DNA from 3 places in the Telluria sp. ZT3P39 genome. Region 2 is predicted to be linked to each of the others. Evidence: predicted binding sites of a transcription regulator. Region 2 holds the regulator's gene; each other region holds the start of a gene.
What was found. The regulator FliA, encoded in region 2, starts transcription of late flagellar genes. The targets are predictions, from matches to a motif close to CTAAAGTTTNNNNNNNNNNNGCCGNTA.
Positions count from the first base shown of each region.

Region 1 (7,638 bases), on a different contig from region 2:
GTCGAGCGCGGTGAACTGGGCGCGGTAGCGTTTTTCAATGGTTTCCAGGCGCGCGCTGAACTGGTTGCGCGCCGTGGCGATGGATTTGAGCGTGATATTCATGCTGTCGGTTTTGCCGGTCAGCAGGCTGCCCTTGCCGGTGAAGCCGGCGGTCAGGTTGGTCAGCTCGAAGGCGAAGCCCTTGGAAAAACTGACGGTGCCGCGCTCGCCGACCAGGCCGCCCGTGATCGAGAGCTGGATGCCTTCCGCGGGCGAGCCCGCGGCAGCGGTGAGCGCCTGGCCGTTGCCGGTGGCGGCGACGCCGCCGATCGTGCCCTGGACGTCCGTGCCGGCCACCGGCGCGGCGCCCCCGAACAGGGTGGCGGGGTCGCTGCCGCTGACGCTGGAAATCGAGACGTTCGAATTCGCGCCGTACTTGCTCGACGAAACCGACAGGCGTCCGCTGTCGTCGATTTTGGTCTCGACCGTGTCGCCGGCGCCGGCAAAGACGGTATTGCCGTTCACCGCCGCGCGCAGCATGGCCACCAGCTGCGCATTGGTGTAGGTGCCGGCTGCCAGCGCAATCTCCTGGGTCTTGCTCTCGGTGACCGGATCGGTCTGGTTGAGCGTGATGCGCCAGGTCGTGTTCGGACTGATCGTGGTCGGGCCGGCCAGCGCCGCGGCGCTGGTCAGCGTGCCCTGGCTGGCCATGCTGGCGATGTTGACGCCATAGACGCCGGGCTTGGTGGCGGCAGTCGACTTGTCGAACTTGACCATGCCGTCGGTGGCGCTGCCCATCGCAGCGAACAGGCCGCCGATCTCGGCGTAATTGTCGTTGACGGCTTTGTTGAGCTTGGTTGCATCCACCGCCAGGGTGCCGTCGCGCTGGAAGGCGATGCCGACCTGGCCGAGCGTGGTCAGCTTGCCGCCCAGGCCTTCGACCGCGGCCCCGAGCTGGCGCCGCAGCTGGCTCTGGATCGAGCGCACACCCGGGTCGCCCTGCAGCACGCCGGCGGTCCTGGTTTCGGCGTTGTAGCCGGTCAGGCTCGAAATCGTCTTGCTCAGGTCGTTATAGGCCTTGACGAAATTGTTGACGGCGGTCGAGACGCTCGCGGTGTCGCGGGTAATGTTCAGGCTGGTGCTGCCGGTCGCGGTGATGTCCAGCGACACGCCCTGCACGGCGTCGGTGACGGTCGTGCTGCTGCTGCGGATGTCGATCCCGTTCATGTTGAGCAGGGTGTCCTGGGCCGCGCTGGTCTGGGTCAGCCCCTGGGCACCGCCGGGATCGTGGCCGAGCAGGGCGGCGATGGCCGGATCGGGCGGCTGGCCGTCGGCCCCGTCGACGCCGATCTTCATCGACGACTTGGCGCCGGTCTTGTTCGAGGTCAGCACCAGGTGGTAGGGGTTGTCGCCGCCGTCCGACACGATGGTCGCCGTCACGCCGATGTTGGCCTTGTTGATGGCGTCGCGGATGCCCTGCAGCGACTGGCTGCCGGCCTCGAGGGTCACGGTGCCGCTGGCCTGCGCGCCATCCTGGGCGAAGGCCGCGCCCGCCAGGTAGCTGCCGGCGCTGCCGGCGACCAGGCCGGCAGCGGCCGGGTTGGTGCCGCCGACCAGGATCTGGCTGCCGTCGCGCGAGCTCAGGGTCACGCCTGCGGTGGTGGTGACGCTGGTGCCGGTGTTGGCAACGCCGACGCCTCCCAGGCCGCCGGTGACCGCGCCGCTGCCGCCGATGGCTTCGAGTACGGTCAGGTTGGAGCCGTCGGCCGCGGTGAATTGCAGGCTGCCGTCCAGGGCGTTGCCGCTATAGGTGATGTTGGCGGCCGCCAGCGCCGCGCCGACGGTGCCGCTGGCCAGCGCCGCGTCGACGCCGGCGGCGTCGAGCGAGGCGCCGCTGCCGGCCTGGCTCGCGATCGCCACGCCGCCGACCGACAGCGTATAGCTGGCGGTGGCAGCGGTGGTGACCGTGCCGAAACTGGCGAACAGGTTCGCCGCGCTGGTGGCGGTTCCGGCCTTGGCAGTCACCCCCGTGGTGTCGCTCCTGGCGTTGATCGCTTCGGCCAGCTGGGCCGCGCTGCGGGTGGCCGCGCTGGTGGTGATGGGGGCGCCGTTGAGCGTCAGCGAACCGTTGCTGATGCCGCCGGTGGCGATCGATGCGCCCAGCGCGGTGCCGGCCACGCCGAAGCTGCCGCCGCCGATGCTGCCGAACTGGAAGGTCAGGGTGGTCCTGGCGCCGCTGCCGATGGTCGCGCTCATGCTGGCCCTGCCGGCGGTGGTCAGGCTCTGGGCCGACGCCAGCTGCGACACGTTGATGCTGTACTTGCCCGGCACCGCGCCGGTCCCGGCGGTGGCGCTGAGCAGGTCCTTGTTGCTCGATGCGGTATTCAGGGCGCTGAAGGTCGAGGGAGAATTGAGCGCGGTCAGGGCGCCCTGGAAGCCGCCGACCGCGGCGCCGACTTTGCCGAGCGCGCCCATGCGCGCCTGCAGCGCGGCTGCCTTCTTGTCGAAGCTGGCGAGCGGGGCTGCTTCGGCCTGCATCAGCTTGCTGATGATGCCGTCGACGTCGAGGCCGGAGCCGATGCCGGATGAACTGATGCCCACTTTGTTTCTCCCGTGAAAGCGATAATGTAAGTCATTATCGACAGAAGCAAACCGGACTTAAGAGCGGGAAAGGTATCCCAATTCAAATAGTTAAAAACAGGGATGGCAGGAAGACATCATGTGCGGATGCGCGCGCCGGCGGCAGGCGCGGAAGCGCAGCGCACGCTCCCGGGGAACGTGCGCCGGCGGTAATAAGGTAGAACCGGCTCAGGCAGTCTGGCTGATCAGGAGGCCGCGCATCTTGTCGATGGACTTGGCGATCTCGAGCGCTTCGACGGAAGGAATCTGGCGCACCACTTCGCGGGTGCCCTGGTCGATGATCTTGACCACGATTTCCTTGCTGTCATCGTCGATTGCGAATTCCAGGCTTTGCAAGGTGGCTGCCATGCCCTCGTTGATCTTGCGGACGGCATCGTCGACCTGCTCGCGCGACGGCTGCGCGCGCGATGCCGGGGTCGTTCCGGGGGCCTCGGTGGGCTTCACCGCCTTGGTGGGCTCCGCCTTTTGCTGCTCGATCGGAGCGAGCGTGCGCTCCTCCAGCCGCGACGCCACGGGTGAACCAAGAGATTGGATGTTCATGTGACTTCCCTAGCAAAAATTCCCCGGCTGAATTTCTTCAGCCGAGGAACCGTTTTACAGCACGGATGGACTAGTCAGTCCGTCGGTAATTAACCACGCAGCAGCGACAGGACACCGTTCGGCAGCGAGTTGGCCTGGGCCAGCATCGAGGTACCAGCCTGTTGCAGGATCTGGCCGCGGGTCATTTTCGCGGTTTCAGCAGCGAAGTCGGTATCGACGATGCGGCTGCGCGATGCCGACAGGTTCTCGGTGGTCGACGACAGGTTCGAGATCGCCGATTCGAAGCGCGACTGCAGTGCGCCGTACGAAGCGCGCTGGCTGTTGACCGACGACAGGGCGGCGTCGGCTGCCTTGATCGCGGCCTGTGCGCCGTCGAAGGTGCTGACGTCGATGTTGGCGACCGACTTCAGGTTCGAGCTGCCGGCCAGCGCGAAGCCGGTGGCGGTGGTTTCGGCAACCGAGAAGCTCTTTTCCGAGTCCATCGACACGCGGCCGTTGGCAGTGCCGACGCCGGTGTTTGCAACAACCGAGAAACTGGCGTTGGTGGTGCCGTCGGCCTTGTAGCTGGCCATGGTCATCGCAGCACCGGCAGCAGCGTTCTTGTTCTCGAGCTTGATGTCGTTGCCCGAAGCATTGGTCAGCTTGATGCCGCCGCCGTTGGCCGAGTCGAACGATGCGGTCACGCCGGTCTTGGCGGTCTGGGCATTGATTGCGCTGATGCCCGATGCGAAGTCGTCGGCCGTGGCGCCGGCGCCGCCGATCGAGAACGAGACGCGCACTGCGGTCGAGTTGTCCGAGGTCAGGTCCAGTGCGTACGAACCGGCTGCGCCGTCGATCTGCACTTCGGTGGTCGCCGAAGCGGTCACACCGGTCTTCGACGTTTCGGCGTTGATCTTCGAAGCGATCGACTTGGCGGTATCGGTAGCGGTGGTAGCGACGTTGGCGCTGCCCAGGAAACCCGAGACGGCTGCGGTGCCGGCGGCAGCGGTGGTTGCCGCGACGACGGCGTTCGCATCCTTGCCGACGTTGTTGTTGCCGTAGGTCGAGGTGCTGAAGTTCGAGCCGGTCATCGAGATCAGCTGGCCTGCATTGGCGCCGACCTGGAAGTTCGCGGTGCCCATCGAGCCGTCCAGCAGCTTCTGGCCGTTGAATTCGGTGGTGTTGGCGATACGGTTCAGTTCCGAGGTCAGTTCGGTCACTTCGGTCTGCAGGGCCTTGCGGTCACCGGCCGAGTTCGACGAGTTCGACGACTGCACTGCCAGTTCGCGGACACGCTGCAGGATTTCGCCGGAGCTCGACAGGGCGCCTTCAGCCGTCTGGGCCATCGACACGCCGTCGTTCGCATTGCGGGTTGCTTGGTTCATGCCGCGGATCTGCGAGCTCATGCGGTCCGAGATTGCCAGGCCGGCAGCGTCGTCCTTGGCGCTGTTGATGCGCAGACCCGACGACAGGCGCTGGATCGAGGTGTTCAGGGATGCTTGCGAGGTCGACAGGTTACGCTGCGAGTTCAGGGATGCGACGTTGGTATTGATTACGGATGCCATGGTGTTTCTCCAGACTAGGTCTTTCAGGGGTGGGCTGCCTTGCCCTGTTCACTTTGGTGCGCCACGCTGTTCCGTGACGATCACACCGCTGTTGTTGCTGGTAACGTGCTTTGCGGCAAGAACTTGAGGGCCCGGAGCGAAATTAATTCCGCCTCTTTTCGCTCAAGTTTCTTTCGGCAGCGCGTCTAAACGACCGTGGAATGGCGAACTTTAGGGCAAAAAAAGATTTATTTTTTCTCTTCGTCCAGAATAATTTGCCGCCACATGCGCCGGGGTGATGCAAAACTGTTACGATTTTGGCGGGCGCGGCCCTGATGGCCGCACACGAACCAACGCGTTTCTTGTCCGGAGAGAGAAAAAATGAAGACGATTGCTGCTGCATGCGCCGTGCTGGCGCTGGGATTGACGGGATGCGCCTCGGCGCCCGACACCGATCCGACGCCGACCATGGCGGAAGTCGCCGCGGATACCTCCAACACGGCCGGCCAGGATGGGCATACGATGACGGGCAGCCGCCTGGCCAAGCGCACCTCGACCGACCGCATGCTCAAGGCGGTGGGCGCCCAGGGCGCCAAGGACGAGATGCGCAGCGCGCCGCGTCCGGGCGCGCTTACTCAATAAGAGGGATTAATCTAGCGAAGAAATGGGTTAGCGCGGCTTAATTCGCCACCACGACCCGGTTCTTGCCGGTCTGCTTGGCCTGGTACATGGCGCGGTCGGCCCGCGCCATCAGACTCTCCTGGCCTTCGTTCGGCACCCGCAGCGCCACGCCGCACGAGAAAGTGATCAGCATTTTCTCGTTCTCGTGCATGAAGAAATGGCGGGTCAGCTCGCGCTGCACCCGCACCATCGCCGCCGCTGCCGCCTCGACCGTGGTCTCGGGCAGCAGGATCAGGAATTCCTCGCCGCCGAAGCGGGCGATCACGTCCATCGAGCGCAGCGTGTCGCGCACCACCGTCACCAGGTGCTTCAGGGCGCCGTCGCCGGCCAGGTGGCCGTAGGTATCGTTGAGTTTCTTGAAATTGTCGAGGTCGAGCATCGCCACGCATAGCGGCGTGTTGCGGCGGTCGGCGCGCGCGCTTTCGCGCCCGAACACTTCTTCCAGGCCGCGCCGGTTCAGGCTGCCGGTCAGCTGGTCTTCACGCACCAGCTCGCTCATATGCTGGAGCTCCGCTTCCAGCAGGCGGATGCGGTCCTCGGCTTCCTGTACTTCGCGGTGCACCTCCATCATGCGGTCGCGCGACGCCAGCGCATCGATCTGCGCCCGGCGGGTCTCGCGCAGCACTTCTTCCAGCATGTCGTTGAGTTCGTCGATGTTGGCCGCCCCGCTGATGCGCTTCGAGAAGGTGCCCAGCTTGGCGTGGTAGTCGCCGGTCGAGGCCGCCACCGAACCGAGGCGGTCGATGAAGGTCATCATCATGTTCTTGACGGTGGCGCGCACGTCCGAGATGCTGTGCTTGAGCTGGCCCTGCTTGAGGATCACATCCTTCAGGCTGCGGGTCGCGTCTTCCAGCGAGCGGGTATCGAGCGGCCCCGAGATCAGGTCCTGCACGGCGGCGATCTGGCCGCGCATCCAGCTGTCGTCGTCGAGCAGCTCGTTGACGTTATCCAGCAGCAGCCGGAACAGGCGCAGCAGCAGTTCGCGCTGCTCGGCCTGGTCGCCGCTGTGCAGTTCGACCTGGTAGCACAGCTGCTTCAGGCGGCTGGACAGCTCACCGAGTTCGTCGCCGCGCGCCAGCTTGACGGCGCCGCCCAGAGTTTCGGCCTCGAGCACCAGGTCCTTGCTGCCGGCCAATAGGGTCGCCAGGGCAAAGGCCAGCGACCGGCCCAGCATCTCGCGCAGGTGGCGCGCGTCCGGGTCTTCGTCGCCCATCGCCATCACCGGCGTGTTGCGGCGCAGGTGGCGCTCGGCCATCTGGCCCAGCGCCTGGGCGTAGCCGGCCCAGTCGGCGGCCTTCGACGCGCGCAGCAGGCGGCGGCCGTATTCCGACACCTCGCCCGGCGTATCGGCCAGGCGGCGGGCGAAGGATTCCAAAACCTCGGCGGCCGGGTTGACGGCCGGCGCGGCGGGGGCCGGGGGGACGCCGGCGATCTCGTCGTAGATGGCGCGGTAGGCGTCCGGCGTCGGCGCAATGCGGCGCGTCGCGAGGCGCCGGAACGCTTCACGGGCAATATCGGCAGGATTCTGGCCGGGGACAATGGGGGAGGGGGACGACGTGGTGGACATGGCTGTAATGACGCGGATTGCGGTTTGGCGTAATGATAAGCATCTTTATTGCCAACCATCAATTAAAAAACAGTAACAAAGATCTTTGATGCTATGAAACCAACTGGTTGCGAATCGCATAATGCGTCAACTCCGCACTGTTCTTGAGCTTCATCTTCACGAGCAAACGGGCGCGGTATTCGCTCACGGTCTTCACCGACAGCGACAGTTCGCGGGCGATGTCGCTGACCGACATCCCGGAGGCGATCATGGTCAGGGTCTGGTATTCACGGTCGGACAAGGCGTCGTGCAGCGGTGCGTCGTGGTCTTCGCCGACCTGGGCGGCGAGGGTCTGGGCCAGCGCGGCGCTGACGTATTTCTGGCCGGCCGCCACCTGGCGGATCGCGGTGACCAGCTCGCGCGGCGCGCTCTGCTTGGTCATGTAGCCCGAGGCCCCGGCCTTGAGCGAACGGATCGCATACTGGTCTTCGCGGTGCATCGACAGCATCAGCACGGCCAGGTCGGGCCGGTCCTTGCGCACCTGTTTCAGCACTTCGATGCCGTTGCGGTCGGGCAGAGAGATGTCGAGCAGCATCACGTGGGGGCGCGACTTGCCGACCAGCTTGATGGCGTCGAGCCCGGTTTCCGCTTCGCCGGCCACGATGATGTCGCCCTGTTCGGCCAGGATCTGCTTCAGGCCTTCGCGGACGATGGCATGGTCGTCGGCAA
Region 1 is NZ_JCASIH010000010.1:43,237-50,874, forward strand. Features, by position in the region: gene fliD (flagellar filament capping protein FliD) at 1-2,580, opposite strand, end outside; gene AC56LR_RS11960 (flagellar protein FlaG) at 2,788-3,159, opposite strand; gene AC56LR_RS11965 (flagellin N-terminal helical domain-containing protein) at 3,249-4,703, opposite strand; gene AC56LR_RS11970 (hypothetical protein) at 5,064-5,324, shown strand; gene AC56LR_RS11975 (GGDEF domain-containing protein) at 5,362-6,930, opposite strand; gene AC56LR_RS11980 (response regulator) at 7,022-7,638, opposite strand, start outside.
Region 1: a site for FliA is predicted at 4,891-4,917, ahead of AC56LR_RS11965 (flagellin N-terminal helical domain-containing protein). Genes of this name have one in related genera too.

Region 2 (7,638 bases):
ATCACCAAGCGCTTCAATGCACCAAAGTACAGGAGAGCCTAAAACTACTAATCTCACTTGACAGTCATCATAGAAGGGTGGGCGGCGAAGCCGCCCACCCTACATTTTCAGCGGGTAAAGCTGAAGCGCACCGGCGCCGCCGGGCTGTGACTCACCGCATCGAGCTGCTTCAGGTCGGCCAGCCACGGCCCGTCGTAGCGGATCTCGTAGCTATTCTTCCCCTTCCTGAACGCGTAGGCCGGCGTGATGTCGATGGTATTCATGTGCATCGTGTGCGGCTTCACCGGGTGGTAGTCCTGGGCCGTCAGTGCGCCGCGCTTGACCATCATGCCGGTGTAGTCGAGCGGCTTGCCGGACTTGTCGAGCACCTCGAAGCGGCGGCCGGTAAGTTCGTCTCCGGCGGCCACTTCGCGCGGCACGTAGATGGTGGTCTCGCCATGGTTCTCGACCGTCAGGCGCACTTTCACCTTGCCGCCGGTGGTCTCGACCTCGAGCTGATGGCGCACGATCGCGTCTTTTTCCACGGCGCCGACGGCGCTCACCAGGCCGCCCAGGGCGAACAAGAGCAGCGGGAGGATTCGTTTGACATGCATTCGTGCTCCTTGAAAGAATATTTCAAACAGACGGCAAAAATGACATTTTATTTCAAGGCGGCCGGCAGCGGTTCCGGCGTCGTTGCCAGGATCATCACGGCAACGCGCCGGTTGCGCGCCTGGTTGACCGGGCTGTCGTTGCGCGCCACCGGCCGGGTCGAGCCGTAACCGATCGCCGACAGGCGCGCCTCCTGCACGCCGCCCTCGATGAACAGCCGCACCACGCTGGCCGCGCGCACCGCCGACAGTTCCCAGTTCGACGCATACTGCGGTGTCGCGATCGGCAGGTTGTCGGTATGGCCTTCGACTTCGACCATGTGCGGGTCGTCCTTGAGCAGGCCGGCCACTTCGCGCAGCACGTCGCGCGCGTCCGGCTGCAGCACCGCTTCGCCCTGGTCGAACAGCGCGCTGGCATTGATCTCGATGCTGATGCCGCGCGCATTTTGCGTCACGCGCACCTGCCCCGATTTCACCAGCGGCAGCAAGGTCGCCGACAGGTCTTTCGACAGGGTCTCCAGGCGCTGGCGGTCGCGCCGCGCGGCCTCGATCCGCTTGCGGTTGACGATGTGCGACAGCGGCAGCGCCGGTTCGACCCGGGTAGCGGCTTGCGGCGCGAGGCTGCGCCCGCCGAAGGCGTCGCCCAGCGCTTCGGACAGCACCGCGTACTTGCCTTCGTTGACGATGGAGATCGCGTACATCACGACGAAAAACGCGAACAGCAGCGTGATGAAATCGGCGTAGGAAATCAGCCAGCGCTCGTGGTGTTCGGCCGAGCCGTTGGAATCGTCGTAGCGTTTGCGCGCCATGCCGCTTAGTGGCGCGCCAGCAGCGACGCCACCCGTTCGTCGACCACGCGGGTGTGGTCGCCGCTGGCGAGGTCGTGGAAGACTTCGGCCAGAATTTCGTACTGCGCCACCTTGTCGCTGACGATGGCTTTCAGTTTATTCCCGACCGGGAAGAAGAACAGGTTGGCCAGCCCGACGCCGTACACGGTGGAGACGAAGGCCACCGCGATGCCGGAGCCCAGGCGCGATGGGTCGGACAGGTTTTCCATCACGTGGATCAGGCCCAGCACCGCACCCAGAATGCCGATGGTCGGCGAATAGCCGGCCGCCGATTCCCAGATGCGCGCGGCCTGGCGCTGGGCGAATTCGTAGGCGCTGATTTCGCTCTCCAGCAGGCTGCGGATCTTGTCCGGATTGATGCCGTCCACCACCAGGCGCAGGCCCTTCTGGATAAATTTATCGTTCGTTCCCATGTACTGCTCGAGCGAGAGCAGGCCGTCGCGCCGCGCCGTCAAACTCCACAGCGCGATCTCGCGCGAGAGCTTGTCGCGGCTCGACTTCGGCGGGAAGAACACCCAGCGCAGCATGCGCATGCCGCGCAAAAAGCTGCGGGTCTCGCTTTGCAGCAGCACCGCGCCGAAAGTGCCGACCACCACGATGGCGAAGGCGGCCGGCTGCACCAGCGACGCGAACTTGCCGCCGTCGAGCGTGTGGCCCACCAGGATGCCCGCCAGCGCGAGCACCAGCCCGGCTACGCTGGCCCAGTCCATAATTGCTCCTTGAGCGAGGCACGCAGCCGCGACACCGCCTGGGTGTGCAGCTGCGACACGCGCGATTCACTCACGCCCATGACCGCGCCGATTTCCTTCAGGTTGAGTTCTTCCTCGTAGTACAGGCCCATCAGCATCTTCTCGCGCGGCGGCAGCTTGTCGATGGCGTCGATGACGGCCTGGCGGAAGTCGGTGTCGAGCAGCGAGCGCAGCGGGTCGGCATCGTCGACCGCATAGCGGTCGAGGAAGCCGGCGCTGCCGCCATCGCCTTCGTCGTCGTGGAAGTCTTCGTAGTACAGCAGCTGGTGGCCGCCGCCGTCGCCCAGCATGTCCTGGTATTCGGACAACGAGATCTTGAGGGACTTGGCGATTTCGGATTCGCTGGCCGGGCGTCCCAGGCGCTGCTGCAGCGCTTCCATCGCGGCCTCGACCTTGCGCATGTTCTGGCGCGTGCTGCGCGGCATCCAGTCGCTCGAGCGCAGTTCGTCGAGCATGGCGCCGCGAATGCGCAGCACCGCATAGGTCTCGAACTGGGCGCCGTGATTGTCTTCGTAGCGGTTGATCGCATCGAGCAAGCCGATCATGCCCGCCTGCACCAGGTCATCGACTTCCACGGAAGGCGGCAGCTTGGCCTTCATGTGGTGGGCAAGACGCTTCACCAACGGCATGTGCTCCGTCAGCAAATGGTTCTTGTCCGTTTTCCCTTTGACCGTGTACATGCGTTGCTTGTCTTCTCTTCTTCTCTAGCAGGTCAGGACCCGAAATGTGCGTTGCCTCCCCGGCCCATCGCGTGCAGCGCGAACTTGCCTGCCAGCTGGCGGAAAGCAACCGACGCACCCGCCAGCGGGAAGGCATCGACCACGGCGCGCCCCAGGCGCGCGGCGCGGTGCAGGTATTCGTCGGCCGGTACCGAGCCCATCGAATTGAGGGTCACCGCCAGGTAGCGTGTTGCCGCGGTAGACATATTATCGTATACAACCTTGGCTTCGGCCTCTGTCGCGCCGGTAACCAGGATGCCGAAAGGACGGCGGCCCAGCTGGTGCGACAAATGCTTGATCAAGGCATAGGCATTCGTGATCGAGGTGGCCGAGGTACCGACCTGCACCACGATCTCGGAACTGGCCATCAGCGGCAGCGGCAATTCGCCGTCCGGGCCCAGTTCGGCGTCCACCATCACGATGCCGGCCTGCTTGACCAGCACGTCGAAGGTCTTGGCCAGGCGGCGGGTATCGTCCGCGCGTTGCGGGGTGCCCAGCGACGCCACCGAAAAGCCCTGCGGCACGGCGTGCAGCACCTGGTTCAGGCCGCACTCCTGGCGCGCCACGTTGGTCAGCAGAGCGGCGCGGCTGATGCCCAGTCGGCGGGCGACGCCGTACTCGCGCTCGCAGGCGTCGACGATCAGGACGTCGTTGCCGGTCCGGGCCAGCGAGGCGCCCAGGTTGACGAGCATGGCGCCCTTGTCGTCTTCAGGGGTGGCGGACAGGAAGGTGACGATGCGCGGGCGCGGGCCCTGCAGCATCCGGCGCAGGCCTTCGGCCTGGTCGAAATCGAAACTAGCCAAGGGACACCTCGCGCAGGCTGCGGTCGTTGTGCAGGTTGGCCGTGCCGGCCATCATCAGCGGCAGGTCGGCGTCGCTGATGCCGTTGGCGCCGCTCTTGCTGCGGAAGGCGCGGTCGACCAGCATCGCGCGGTCGGCCAGGTGCAGGTCTTCCGGCACGCGCTGGCCGTTCGAGATGTAGTGCAGGTTCAGCTTCTGGCGGATCACGACGTCGAGCACGTTGCCGATCGAGGCGGCTTCGTCCAGCTTGGTCATGATGCAGCCGGCAAGACCCGTGCCCTGGTAGGCGCGCACCACTTCGTTCAGCGTCTCGTTGGTCGAGGTCGCGTTCAGGCACAGCAGGCGCTTCACGTCGGCGCCGGATTCGCTCAGCATGGCCACTTGTTCCGTCACCATCTGGTCGCGCTGCGACATGCCGATGGTGTCGATCAGCACGGTGTGCTTGTTCTTGAGTTCTTTCAGGGCGATGCGCAGGTCGGCTTCGTCCTTCACCGAGTGCACCATCACGCCCAGGATCTTGCCGTAGATGCGCAGCTGCTCGTGGCCGCCGATACGGTAGGCATCGGTGGTGATCAGGGCCAGCTTGTCGGCGCCGTGGCGCATCACGCAACGCGCGGCCAGCTTGGCGGTGGTGGTGGTCTTGCCGACGCCGGTCGGGCCGACCAGGGCGAACACGCCGCCGCGCGAGAGCAGGTCGTCTTCGTTGGCGATGGTGGTCAGGTTACGGGCCAGCACGGTCTTGATCCAGCGCAGCGCTTCGGCCGCGTCGCGGGTAGCCGGCATCTTGTCGATCAGGTAGCGCGCCAGCGTCGCCGAGAAACCGGCGGCCAGCATCTCGCGCAGGACGGCGTTCTTTTGCGGCTCGCGCTGCGAGCCGGCATTCCACGACAGCTCGGCCAGCTGGGTTTCCATCATGCCGCGCATGGCGCGGATTTCATTCATCATGCCGCTCATTTCGAGCGTGGCCGATTCCTTGGCCTGGGCGATGGCGGCGCTCATCATCGAGCTCATGGCGGCCATGTCGATGGTGGCTGCCGGGGCCGGGGCGCGGCGGTTTTCGTAGGTCGGCGGCACTTCCTCGGCGACAGGCGCTGGCGCTGCGCGCCGTGGTTCGGGAGCGGTGAAGGCGGGGGCAAAAGCGGCCGGGGCGCGGGCAAAGACCGGTTCCGGGTCGAAGCCGTTGTCGAAGGCGCCAAACTGCGGCTGCGCTTCTTCGATGCTCGGCGAGGACAGCGATGCGACGTCGTCGTTGTCCAGCGCCAGGATCTCGACCACGCCGTCGACCGGACGGTTGGACAGGATGACCGCGTCAGGACCGAGCGCCTCGCGCACCTTGCGCAAGGCGTCACGGGAGGTAGCCGCTGTAAATTTCTTCACGTTCATCGTTGTTCTCCGCACTTCAACTGGTCTGTTCTACGTTTTCTGCGGGCGCAATCGCCCGTCCATAGTCAACATTATTGACGATGCCGTGCGGAAACCATCTGGGGAGAAGGAAGGGGAAAAGGGTCTATTTCCCCGAGGATCAGGCTCCGTGTCCGATCGGAGTAAGCAGCCAATGCAAAGTTGTGACATCTCAGCAAGCAGTTCTTGATACTTGCCTATGCTCGAAAACTTGTGACAAGAAGCCTTTTTGGGAGAAACGCAGATGCTTAAATGCTCATTTGAACTGAACGACAAACCGATGAGTGTGCTTAAAATGAACACTATGCAATTCCCAGCGTTTTCAGGCTTGGGGGCCCATGCAAACCGCCGAGAATTTGCTTGTCATGCAGGAATTGGCCCCATTCCTCCCGGTATTTACTATGTACTCGATCGCCAGTCAGGCGGCGTGCTGGGCCCGCTGCGCGACCTCTTCAGTAACCGAGGGGACTGGTTCGCCCTCTATGCGACTGACGGAAGAATTGACGATGAAACTTTCTGTAACAAAGTAAAGCGAGGCCGTTTTCGGCTCCACCCGAAGGGAAGCCTGGGAATCAGCCAAGGTTGCATTACCATCGACAGCCATACGGATTTCCGCATTCTGCGAGCTCGCCTGAAGGCGAGCAGTCAGATCGCCATCCCAGGCAGTACCTTAAAGGCTTACGGCCAAGTAACAGTAAAGTGAAAACGTTTATCACGCATGTCATGCTTGCCGCTTGGGTGCTTGTCGGCACCGCTGCCCTGGGATGGATGTGGCTCGCCCGTCCCGACCTTGGCCCACAGGTTCCACCAGTGCTGTCTGTCTGGCTCGTCGAACTCTACGGCTCAACAAATGGAGAGGAACTGCGGGATCTCGAAACCCTGCTTGCGCTCGGTAGTGCGTTCGTCGTTGTCCTTGTCGTCACCTATTCGGCCGTACTCATCTTCCGGCGATACCGGCATTGACCAATGACGCGCGGCGAGTCCTGCTCACATCGGCACGCCGACCAGGCTCGTCACCCGAATCGTCTTGGTCTCCGGAATCTCGTTATGCGACAGCACCTTCAGCTGCGGCACCGCGCGGCGCAGGAAACGCGACAGCAGGACGCGCAGCGGCGCCGGCACCAGCAGCACGGGGCTCAGGCCCAGCTCTTCCTGCTGCTGGGCGGCATTGGCCGCCTGCTGGGCGATGGTGTCGGCCAGGCCTGGCTCGATACCGGCGCCGTCCCCGCCCGTGCCCATGGCCTGCATCAGCAAGCGCTCGAGGCGGTTGTCGAGGGTCATCACCGACAGCTCGTTCATGCCCGGGAACAGCTGCTGCACGATCGCGCGGCCCAGCGCCACGCGCACCATGGCGGTCAGCTCGTTCGGATCCTGCGTCTGGGTGGCGTACTCTGACAACGCCTCGATGATGGTGCGCATGTCGCGGATGTGCACCCCCTCTTGCAGCAGGTTCTGCAGCACTTTCTGCAAAGTGGACAGCGACACGATCTTCGGCACCAGGTCTTCCACCAGCTTCGGGGTTTCCTTGCCCAGGTGATCCAGCAGCGCCTGCACTTCCATGCGGCCCAGCAGTTCCGAGGCGTGGGTCGTAATCAAATGGTTCAGGTGGGTCGCCACCACGGTGCCGGCGTCGACCACGGTATAACCCATGCTCTGCGCCTCGTCGCGCAGGCTGGCGTCGATCCAGGTGGCCGGCAAACCAAAAGCCGGATCGACCGTCACGATGCCCGGCAGCGTGCCGCTGGCCATGCCCGGGTTGATCGCCAGGAACTGGCCGTTCATGGCTTCGCCGGTGCCCACTTCCACGCCCTTGAGCGTGATGCGGTAGGCTGAAGGCTTGAGTTCCAGGTTGTCGCGGATGTGCACGGGCGGGGCCAGGAAGCCCACTTCCTGGGCGAATTTCTTGCGGATGCCCTTGATGCGCTTGAGCAGCTCGCCGCCCTGGGTCTTGTCCACCAGCGGAATCAGGCGGTAGCCCACTTCCAGGCCCAGGGTGTCGACCGCCATGACGTCCTGCCAGGTCGCTTCTTCCGATTCGGCCGGTGCCGCCGCGCCGGCTGTACCGGCCGCCGCAGCCTCAAGCGCCGCGGCCGCTTCCTGGGCCGGCGCGTCCCTGCGGCGCTTGGCGATCATGTAGCCGCCGCCGACCAGGGCGCCGCCCAGCAGCAGGAACACCAGGTTCGGCATGCCCGGGATCAGGCCCAGCGCCAAAATGATGCCGCCGGTGATGTAGAGCGCTTCCGGACGGGCGAACAGCTGGCTGGTCAATTGGGTGCTGATGTCTTCGTCGCTGGCCACGCGCGAGACCACCATACCGGCCGCGATCGAGATGATCAGCGAAGGCAGCTGGGCCACCAGGCCGTCACCGATGGCCAGCAGCGTGTAGACCTCGGCCGCCTTGCCGAATGCCATGTCGTGCTGCACGATACCGATGATCAGGCCGCCGATGATGTTGATCAGGGTGATCATGATGCCGGCCACGGCGTCGCCCTTGACGTATTTCGAGGCGCCGTCCATCGCGCCGTAGAAC
Region 2 is NZ_JCASIH010000029.1:14-7,651, forward strand. Features, by position in the region: gene AC56LR_RS19295 (hypothetical protein) at 108-593, opposite strand; gene motD (flagellar motor protein MotD) at 641-1,399, opposite strand; gene AC56LR_RS19305 (flagellar motor protein) at 1,405-2,148, opposite strand; gene AC56LR_RS19310 (RNA polymerase sigma factor FliA) at 2,130-2,867, opposite strand; gene AC56LR_RS19315 (MinD/ParA family ATP-binding protein) at 2,900-3,709, opposite strand; gene flhF (flagellar biosynthesis GTPase FlhF) at 3,702-5,090, opposite strand; gene AC56LR_RS19325 (DUF2778 domain-containing protein) at 5,338-5,811, shown strand; gene AC56LR_RS19330 (hypothetical protein) at 5,808-6,071, shown strand; gene flhA (flagellar biosynthesis protein FlhA) at 6,096-7,638, opposite strand, start outside.

Region 3 (7,638 bases), on a different contig from region 2:
ATGAAGAAGCGCCGGATCAGCGCCCGCTCCGGCTCGCCGCGTGCGAGCGAGTCGAGCGTGCGCAGGTGCGACAGGATGGCTTCCCACACGGCCAGGCGCGGCTCGTCGCCATAGCGCCGCACCAGGTTCAGGTAGCCGTCCAGGCCCATGCGGCCGTTCGAGGCCAGGCTCCAGGTATCGGCCAGCAGGCGCAGGCGCGTGCTGTCGGGCAGGCGCGGCGCCTGCTCGGCCAGCGCACGGAAACTCGCCGGGTCGTAATGCAGGCGGAAGTAACCGACGCTGTGCGGGTCCACCACCAGCGCGCCCTCGCAACTGGCCTGGACCAGCGTCGTGCTGGCGCCTGATAGCAGCGTGTACCAGGCCTTGCCGTTGACGGTGCCGACCTGAAGCGGCACGTTCCACAAGCGTTTCTCGACGGGCGGCTCGTCCAGGCGGTATTGTTCCTGCGACAGCGTGACCTTGCGCTTGCCGTCCTCGCACACCTGCTCCACCTTGATCAAGGGGAAGCCCGGCTGCGTGGTCCAGTCCGAGGCCAGTTTTGCCACCGGCTTGCCGGACGCCTTTTCCAGCGCCGCCCACAGGTCGGCGGACGTCGTATTCGAATACTGGTGCCTGGCCATATAGGCGCGCATGCCCTTGCGGAAGGGTTCTTCGCCCAGGTAGGCCTCGAGCATGCGCAGGAAGGCCTCGCCCTTTTCGTAGGTGATGGCGTCGAACGCGGCCGCGGCCTGCTCCTCGTTGTCGATCCGGGCCTGGATCGGGTGGGTGGTCTTGCGCGCGTCCAGGTTCATCACGTATTCGCGCTCGGCCACGCCGTCCAGGTAGGGACGCCATTCCGGGTGGAAGTGCTGGGTTGCCTTGGACGCCATCCAGGAGGCGAAGCCTTCGTTGAGCCACAGGTTGTCCCACCAGGCCATGGTCACCAGGTTGCCGAACCACTGGTGGGCGACTTCGTGGGCATTGATGTTGAAGGTGAATTTCTTGACCCGCTCCGGGGACTTCTTCGGGTCGTACAGCAGGGTCGGCTCGTTATAGACCACGGCACCCCAGTTTTCCATCGCGCCATTGAAACCGCCCGGAATCGCGATCTGGTCGAGTTTCGGCAGCGGGTACGGGATGCCGAAGTAATTATTGAAGTAGTGCAGCAAGTCGCGCGTGGCGGCCAGCGGGAAGACGGCCGAGCCGAGCTTACCCTCGGTCGTGACGATGCCGATGTCGACGCCGTCCTGCTTGCCGGCCAGACGCTCCAGCTCGCCCGCCACCAGCACCACCAGGTAGCTCGGCATCTTCGGGGTATTGCCGAAGGAAATGCGCTGCATGCCCCCAAGAAGCTTTTCCTGCTTCTCGATCGGGGTGTTGGAATAGGCCTTGAAATGGCCCGGTACGTCGACCGTCAGTTTGAAGCGGGCGCGGAAGGCCGGCTCGTCCCAGGTCGGCAGCATGCGGCGCGCGTCGCTCGGGGCCATGGTGGTGGCGATCAGCTTCTTGTCCGCCCCGCCCGCCTTGTAATTGACATAGAACAGCCCGCGTCCCTCACGGTTGATCTGGCCGCGGAAGCGCATGGCCAGTTCGTATCTACCCGGCGGGAGCAGCTTGGGCAGGTCGAAACGCAGGGTCTGCTGCGCCTTGTCCAGGATGGGAGTGAGCGCGAGTTTGCCGACGCCCTTGCCGGACAGGCTGGCCGCCTCGATCTCCAGGTGGTCGGCGTTGAGCATGATGGTCGAGGTCGCGTTCAAGACTTCGATTTCCACCGTTTGCGACCCGCGGAAGCTGTTGCCCGCGACGTCAGGCATGATATGGGCGGCATATTGCAGCGGAATCACGTCCTTCGGCAGCTTGCCGGGCGTGGCCGCGAACGAAAACGGCGCCTCGGCCTGGGCCGTGGCCGCAGTCAGCGCGAACGCGGCTGCTGCGGCGGTGCGCGCCACTAGCATGTCTCTCATAGAGTTCTCTCTCGAATCTGTTTTTATTTGATGTCGGTCGCGCGCCGTGGCGCAACGACCCAGGATGCAGGGTAAGCAAGCCGGCTGCCGCCTGCGCCTGGAATGCGACAGACTGCAAAAAACGCGGCCAAACTGCTGAATACGGGGAATGGCGACCGGCATTCTGGCCCATGCAGGATCGCTTGACCATGCATGACTGACAACATTCATGACTGGCGAAAAATATTTCAATTATTTTTCGTCGAAACCCTAAAGTTCCCGAAAGCGCATCCGTAAATGGCTTAGATAGCCGGTAATCCAGCCGGCGAACCTTGCCTCGGTGCTGACATGAAATCGAACGACGTTCTCTCGATGTACGAAAACCTCGCTGGCCTCACCGGCCAGATGAAGCACGCGGCACAGGCAGGCGAATGGACCGCTTTCGACAAGCTGAACGTGCAGGCCAGCGTGGCGGCAGGCGCCGCGATCTGCGGCGTGCCGGCCCTGGACGGCGCCAAGCGCCAGCGCAAGATCGATTTGATCAAGCAGCTGATGGCCAACGACCGCGCGATCCGCGACGTGACCGAGCCGTGGATGGGACAGCTGGACCGCGCGATGTGCGCGCATTGATTTGGTACGGATCTGGATGAAGGCACCTGCGGGTGCCTTTTTTGTTGGCTGAAGGTTCCGTAGGGTGGGCGGCTACGCCGCCCGCGCGTTCAAACTTCCTTCGCTTCGTCGGACGATGTTGGGACTCACGCACTGGTTGAACGCGCGGGCGGGAAGACCCGCCCACCCTACTCTTCCAGATTACTCAGCTTCCCCAGACACCTGCGCTGGAAGCTGTTGAGCCCCTCCGCCACCAGCGCATCGTCCTCCGACAGCATCCCCGCATCGATCAGGATCCGCAGTTTGGCAATATGGTCACCCTGCGCCACCGCCTGCGCCAGGCTCGATCCGCCCGGATCGCCCGCCAGCGCGATCGCGTCGGCCACGTCGTTCGGAAAGTCCCAGTGCGTGGCGATCACCGCCGACAAGGCCCGGCTGCGCGCCAGCAGTTCCGCGCCGAAGGCCGCCGATTTCGGCGCCTTGCCGTTCTGGCAGACCCGGTCGGCCAGGCGGAACGCCACGATCAAGCCGACGTCCTGCATCAGCCCGGCCAGGCAGGATTCGAAAATGTCCGCCGTCAGCCCCGGCGCCATCAGGCTGGCCGCGACCGCGCACTTCTCGGAATGGTTCCAGACCAGCGGCGCCGCACGCCGGGCGAAGCCGGCCTCCTGCATGCGGATCACCGGACGGAAAGCGACCCGGGCCAGCAGCATGCGCAGGCCGTTCTGGCCCAGCAGCATGATGGCCGCGTCCAGCGTCTTGATGGGAGTGATCGGCCGGTAATAGGCGCTGTTCGCCTCGCGCAGCACGTCGGCCACCAGCACCACGTCTTCGGCCACCTGGCGCGACAGCTCGCCGGTGGTCACGCTCTCGTCGCGCAGGCTGCGCAGCAGCTTGGGGATCAGCTCGGGAACGCGCGGCACCAGTTCGGCGGCCACGGCCGGATTCTGCGCCACACTACGGACTTGCTCCAGGATCAGTTGCTCGGTCTCCGCGGGCGCGTCGAACCCGGCCGGGCCCAGCAGCCAGCGGTAATACAGTTCGTCGGCCTGGGCGGCGCCAGATGGCGCATCCGGGGCGCCGGCGTCGAGCTGCGCGGCGGCGGCCACCTGGCTGTCGGCGCTGCCCATCAGACGATTGATCCAGTTTTTCATAGTATGCGGCTGTTCCTGTGCCCAGATTGTAGCGCCTTCAGAAGCCGGAAATGAGAAAAGCGCCCGCAGGCGCTTCGTTCATGCCCGGGCGGGCGCCCAGGCAAGGAATTCGGGAGAGCGAACACCAGGTATCTCCTGGCGTCGCCTCTTGCCGGTTGCATCCGGCGTCCGCTGCCTAAGCTGGCTCACGAACTGCTTCCGGACACAGGCGTTTCTTCAACGTTACCTGGTTTCCGCGCCACGCTATCGGTGGTGGCTGCGCCAGGCCTCTGTGCCGTTTGTGATCTAAACGACCACATTTTTAGTATAACGCAAAAATCAAACTTGTGTAGACGACTCTTGTGCAACTGTTTCAGCTGGTACATGCGCTTTCGCGGACTTGCCCAGTGTGCCCAGGCGCGCCTTCAGGCGCGTCCCCAGGGTGACGGTCGGCTCGACGTGGCGCGGGGCTGCCTTGCGCCTGGCCGCCCGCTTGCGGCGCATCAGCACCAGCACGCCCGCCAGCAGCGCCAGCAGGCCGGCAATGCCGGCGCCCACCTGCAGCCAGGGGAACCCGGCCTCCGGCGGCGGTTCCAGCTTTTTCTTCTTCAGTTTATAGGGCCTGGCAGCCGGCGCCGTCCCCATCGCCACCTGCAGCTGCTTGACCTTGCCCTCGAGCTGGCCGAGCTGCTCGTGCAGTTGCGCGTTCTTCGCGCCCAGGGCCACGCAGGCGTGCTGCTCGGGCTGCACTTGCGGCGCGCAGGCGGCCGGCGCAGGCGAAGGAGCCGGCTCCGGCTTGGGCGGCGCAGTAATAGGAACCGGCTTGGGACGCCTTGGGACAGGAGCCGGCTTGTCGACCTGCACCGGCTCCGCAACCGCGATCCTGGCGGGGGCTGGCTTCACCACGACAGGCACGACCGCCGCCACCGGGATCGGTGGCGGCGCCGGATGCGGATCCGGCGTCAGCCACAAGGTAGCCAGCCGCACGCCGCGCTGCGCGCCGTCGCCGAGTTCCAGGTAGAGGTGCAGGTGGGCCTCGTCGACCGGCTTCAGGGAGGTGACGTGCAGGAATTGCCGGCCGTCGCGCCGCATGACGGAGAAGGTCAGGCTCGACAGCACCGGCGGCATCGAGATATTCGCGCCGTGGTAGACGTTCGGGCTGGCCAGGCGCACCTGCACCGGCGTGGCGGCGTCTTCCAGCATGGTGAGCTCGATGTCGGCCACCAGCGGCTGCCTGATGTAGGAGCTCACGCGCGGCTCACCGAGCTCGGCAGCCTGGACGGCGCCGGCCAGCAGCGCGCAACTGAATAACAATAACAAGGGAAGGCGAAGCGCCATAAGTCGATGCAAGAATGAAGCCTGTTCGTCATTAACGGACATTGCGATAAACTCTTTAATCCCAGCCTTGCATTCGACAGGACATGCCCATGAACAACAGGATTGAAAAGGACAGTTTCGGCCCGATCGAGGTTCCCGCGGATCGCCTCTGGGGCGCCCAGACCCAGCGCTCCCTGCACCATTTCCACATCTCGACCGAACGCATGGCGCCGGAACTGGTCGCCGCCCTGGCCCAGGTCAAGCGCGCCGCCGCCGCCGTCAACCGCTCGCTGGGCAAGCTCCCCGCCGACAAGGCCGACGCCATCATTCGCGCCGCCGACGAAGTCCTGGCCGGCCGGCACCCCGAGGAATTCCCGCTGGCCGTCTGGCAGACCGGCTCCGGCACCCAGAGCAACATGAACATGAACGAGGTGCTGGCCAACCGCGGCTCCGAGCTCATTGGCGGCGAGCGCGGCGAGAAGCGCCTGCTGCACCCGAACGACCACGTCAACATGGGGCAATCGTCGAACGACATCTTCCCCACCGCCATGCACGTGGCGGCGGCGCTGGCGGTGGCGAAAAACCTGTTGCCGGCATTGTTGCAGCTGCGCTCGACCCTGCTGCGCAAGTCGCGCGACTTCGAGGACATCGTCAAGATCGGCCGCACCCACCTGCAAGACGCCACGCCCCTGACGCTGGGCCAGGAATTTTCCGGTTATGTCGCCCAGCTCGAGTTCGCCGAAAGCGCGATCCGCTCCACCCTCCCCGGCCTGCTGTCGCTGGCTGCCGGCGGCACGGCGGTGGGCACCGGCCTGAACGCCCATCCGGACTTCGCCCCGCGCATCGCCGCCGAGCTGGCTTCGCTCACGGGGCTGTCGTTCAAGACCGCGCCGAACAAGTTCATGGCGCTGGCCGGGCACGACGCGCTGGTGTCGAGCCACGGCGCCCTGAAAACCCTGGCCACGGCCCTGATGAAAATCGCCAACGACGTGCGCTGGATGGCTTCGGGGCCGCGCTCGGGCCTGGGTGAAATCACGATTCCCGAGAATGAGCCGGGCAGCTCGATCATGCCGGGCAAGGTCAATCCGACCCAGTGCGAGGCGCTGACCATGCTGTGCTGCCAGGTATTCGGCAACGACGTGGCGATCACGGTCGGCGGCTCGCAGGGCAATTTCGAGCTGAATGTGTTCAAGCCGATGATCGCGCACAACTTCCTGCAGAGCGCGCGCATGCTGGCCGACGGCATGCGTTCCTTCGACACCCATTGCGCCCAGGGCATCGAGCCGAATCACGCGCGCATCGGCGAGCTGATGGAAAAATCGCTGATGCTGGTGACCGCACTGGCGCCGCACATCGGGTATGATCGCGCCGCGCAAATCGCCAAGACCGCGTCCCACGAGGGCCTGACCCTGCGCCAGGCCGCCTTGCAGTCTGGTTTTGTGGACGAGCAGCAATTCGACCATTGGATCGTGCCGATCGACATGACCCGGCCGGATGCGGTCGAATAAGCCCCCACCCTGAGGAAAGTATGCAAAAAATAGTGTTCGATTTGACCGAGGAATTCGTCGAGGTCAACCAACTGCTCAAGCTGGTCGGCCTGGTCGACAGCGGCGGCGCCGGCAAGCACCTGGTTGCCGGCGGCGGCGTGAAGGTCGACGGCAAGAAAGAGTTGCGCAAGACCGCCAAGATCCGCGCCGGCCAGACCGTGACCCTGGGCGACGTACAGATCCGCGTTCAATAACTGCGCATGAATGGCGGGCTTATGTTTGCGCGCTAACAAACAGAACGGGGCTTCCTTGTTTATATTTTAGCCATCAGGTATCGACAAATATCAACGGCTAAAGGTGAAGCGATGGAAACCCCGAACCGCTGCGCGCAGTCGCAGTCGCAGGATCAGCTCATCGGAGACTTGCGTCTGGTGATCGAAAACGCGGAAGAATTGCTCAAGAACACCGATCACTACACGAGCGTGCTCTACCAGACTGCGCGCGCCAAGCTGGCGCTGGCCCTGGAAGCGGCGAACGAAGAACTGGCGCGTTTCGAAGACGCCCAGCTCGAGCGCATGATGGCCGCCACCCGCGCCGCCAACGAGCGCTACCAGGACTATTCCGGCGAGCAGCGCATCCTGCGCGCTTTCCACTAAGCTTTATCTTCCGGCAAGCCGTCCTCAGTCCAGGACGATGGCGGCCACCACGCCGCGCCTGAACCAGGCTTGCAGCATGGCGCCGATATCCGCTGCGCCGCTGCCCTCCCCGCATGCCAGCATGGCGTCGATCGCCGCGCCGAAGCTGGCGCCCGCCGCCAGCCGCTCCAGGGCGGCAGCTTCCGGCACGCACAATTCCACCACGTCCACCTTCCAGCGCGGCCGCACGACCAGCGCCACCGATGGCGCATGCACGCTCGATGGCAGGGCCGGCCCATCCGGCTGGTGCGCCTGCCAGAGCGCAGCGGTCGCCCAGGGGCTGCGCAGCAGCGCCACGGACGGATGCAGGATGAAGCGGGCCGCCTCGAGCGCTTCCGGCGCGAGCCGGGCTAGCGCATCGATCCCGGGCGGTTCCACGTCCGGCGCCAGGTAGGCGCGGTGGACGGCCCATTCCAGGCGCGCCATGTCCGGCATGTAGGGCAAGGACGCGGCCGGGGCAAAACCTTCAAGGAAA
Region 3 is NZ_JCASIH010000028.1:40,098-47,735, forward strand. Features, by position in the region: gene AC56LR_RS19210 (M1 family metallopeptidase) at 1-1,943, opposite strand, end outside; gene AC56LR_RS19215 (flagellar protein FliT) at 2,271-2,552, shown strand; gene AC56LR_RS19220 (HDOD domain-containing protein) at 2,720-3,685, opposite strand; gene AC56LR_RS19225 (type IV pilus assembly protein FimV) at 4,004-5,002, opposite strand; gene fumC (class II fumarate hydratase) at 5,092-6,489, shown strand; gene AC56LR_RS19235 (RNA-binding S4 domain-containing protein) at 6,510-6,722, shown strand; gene AC56LR_RS19240 (DUF883 family protein) at 6,834-7,124, shown strand; gene bufB (MNIO family bufferin maturase) at 7,149-7,638, opposite strand, start outside.
Region 3: a site for FliA is predicted at 2,193-2,219, ahead of AC56LR_RS19215 (flagellar protein FliT). Genes of this name have one in related genera too.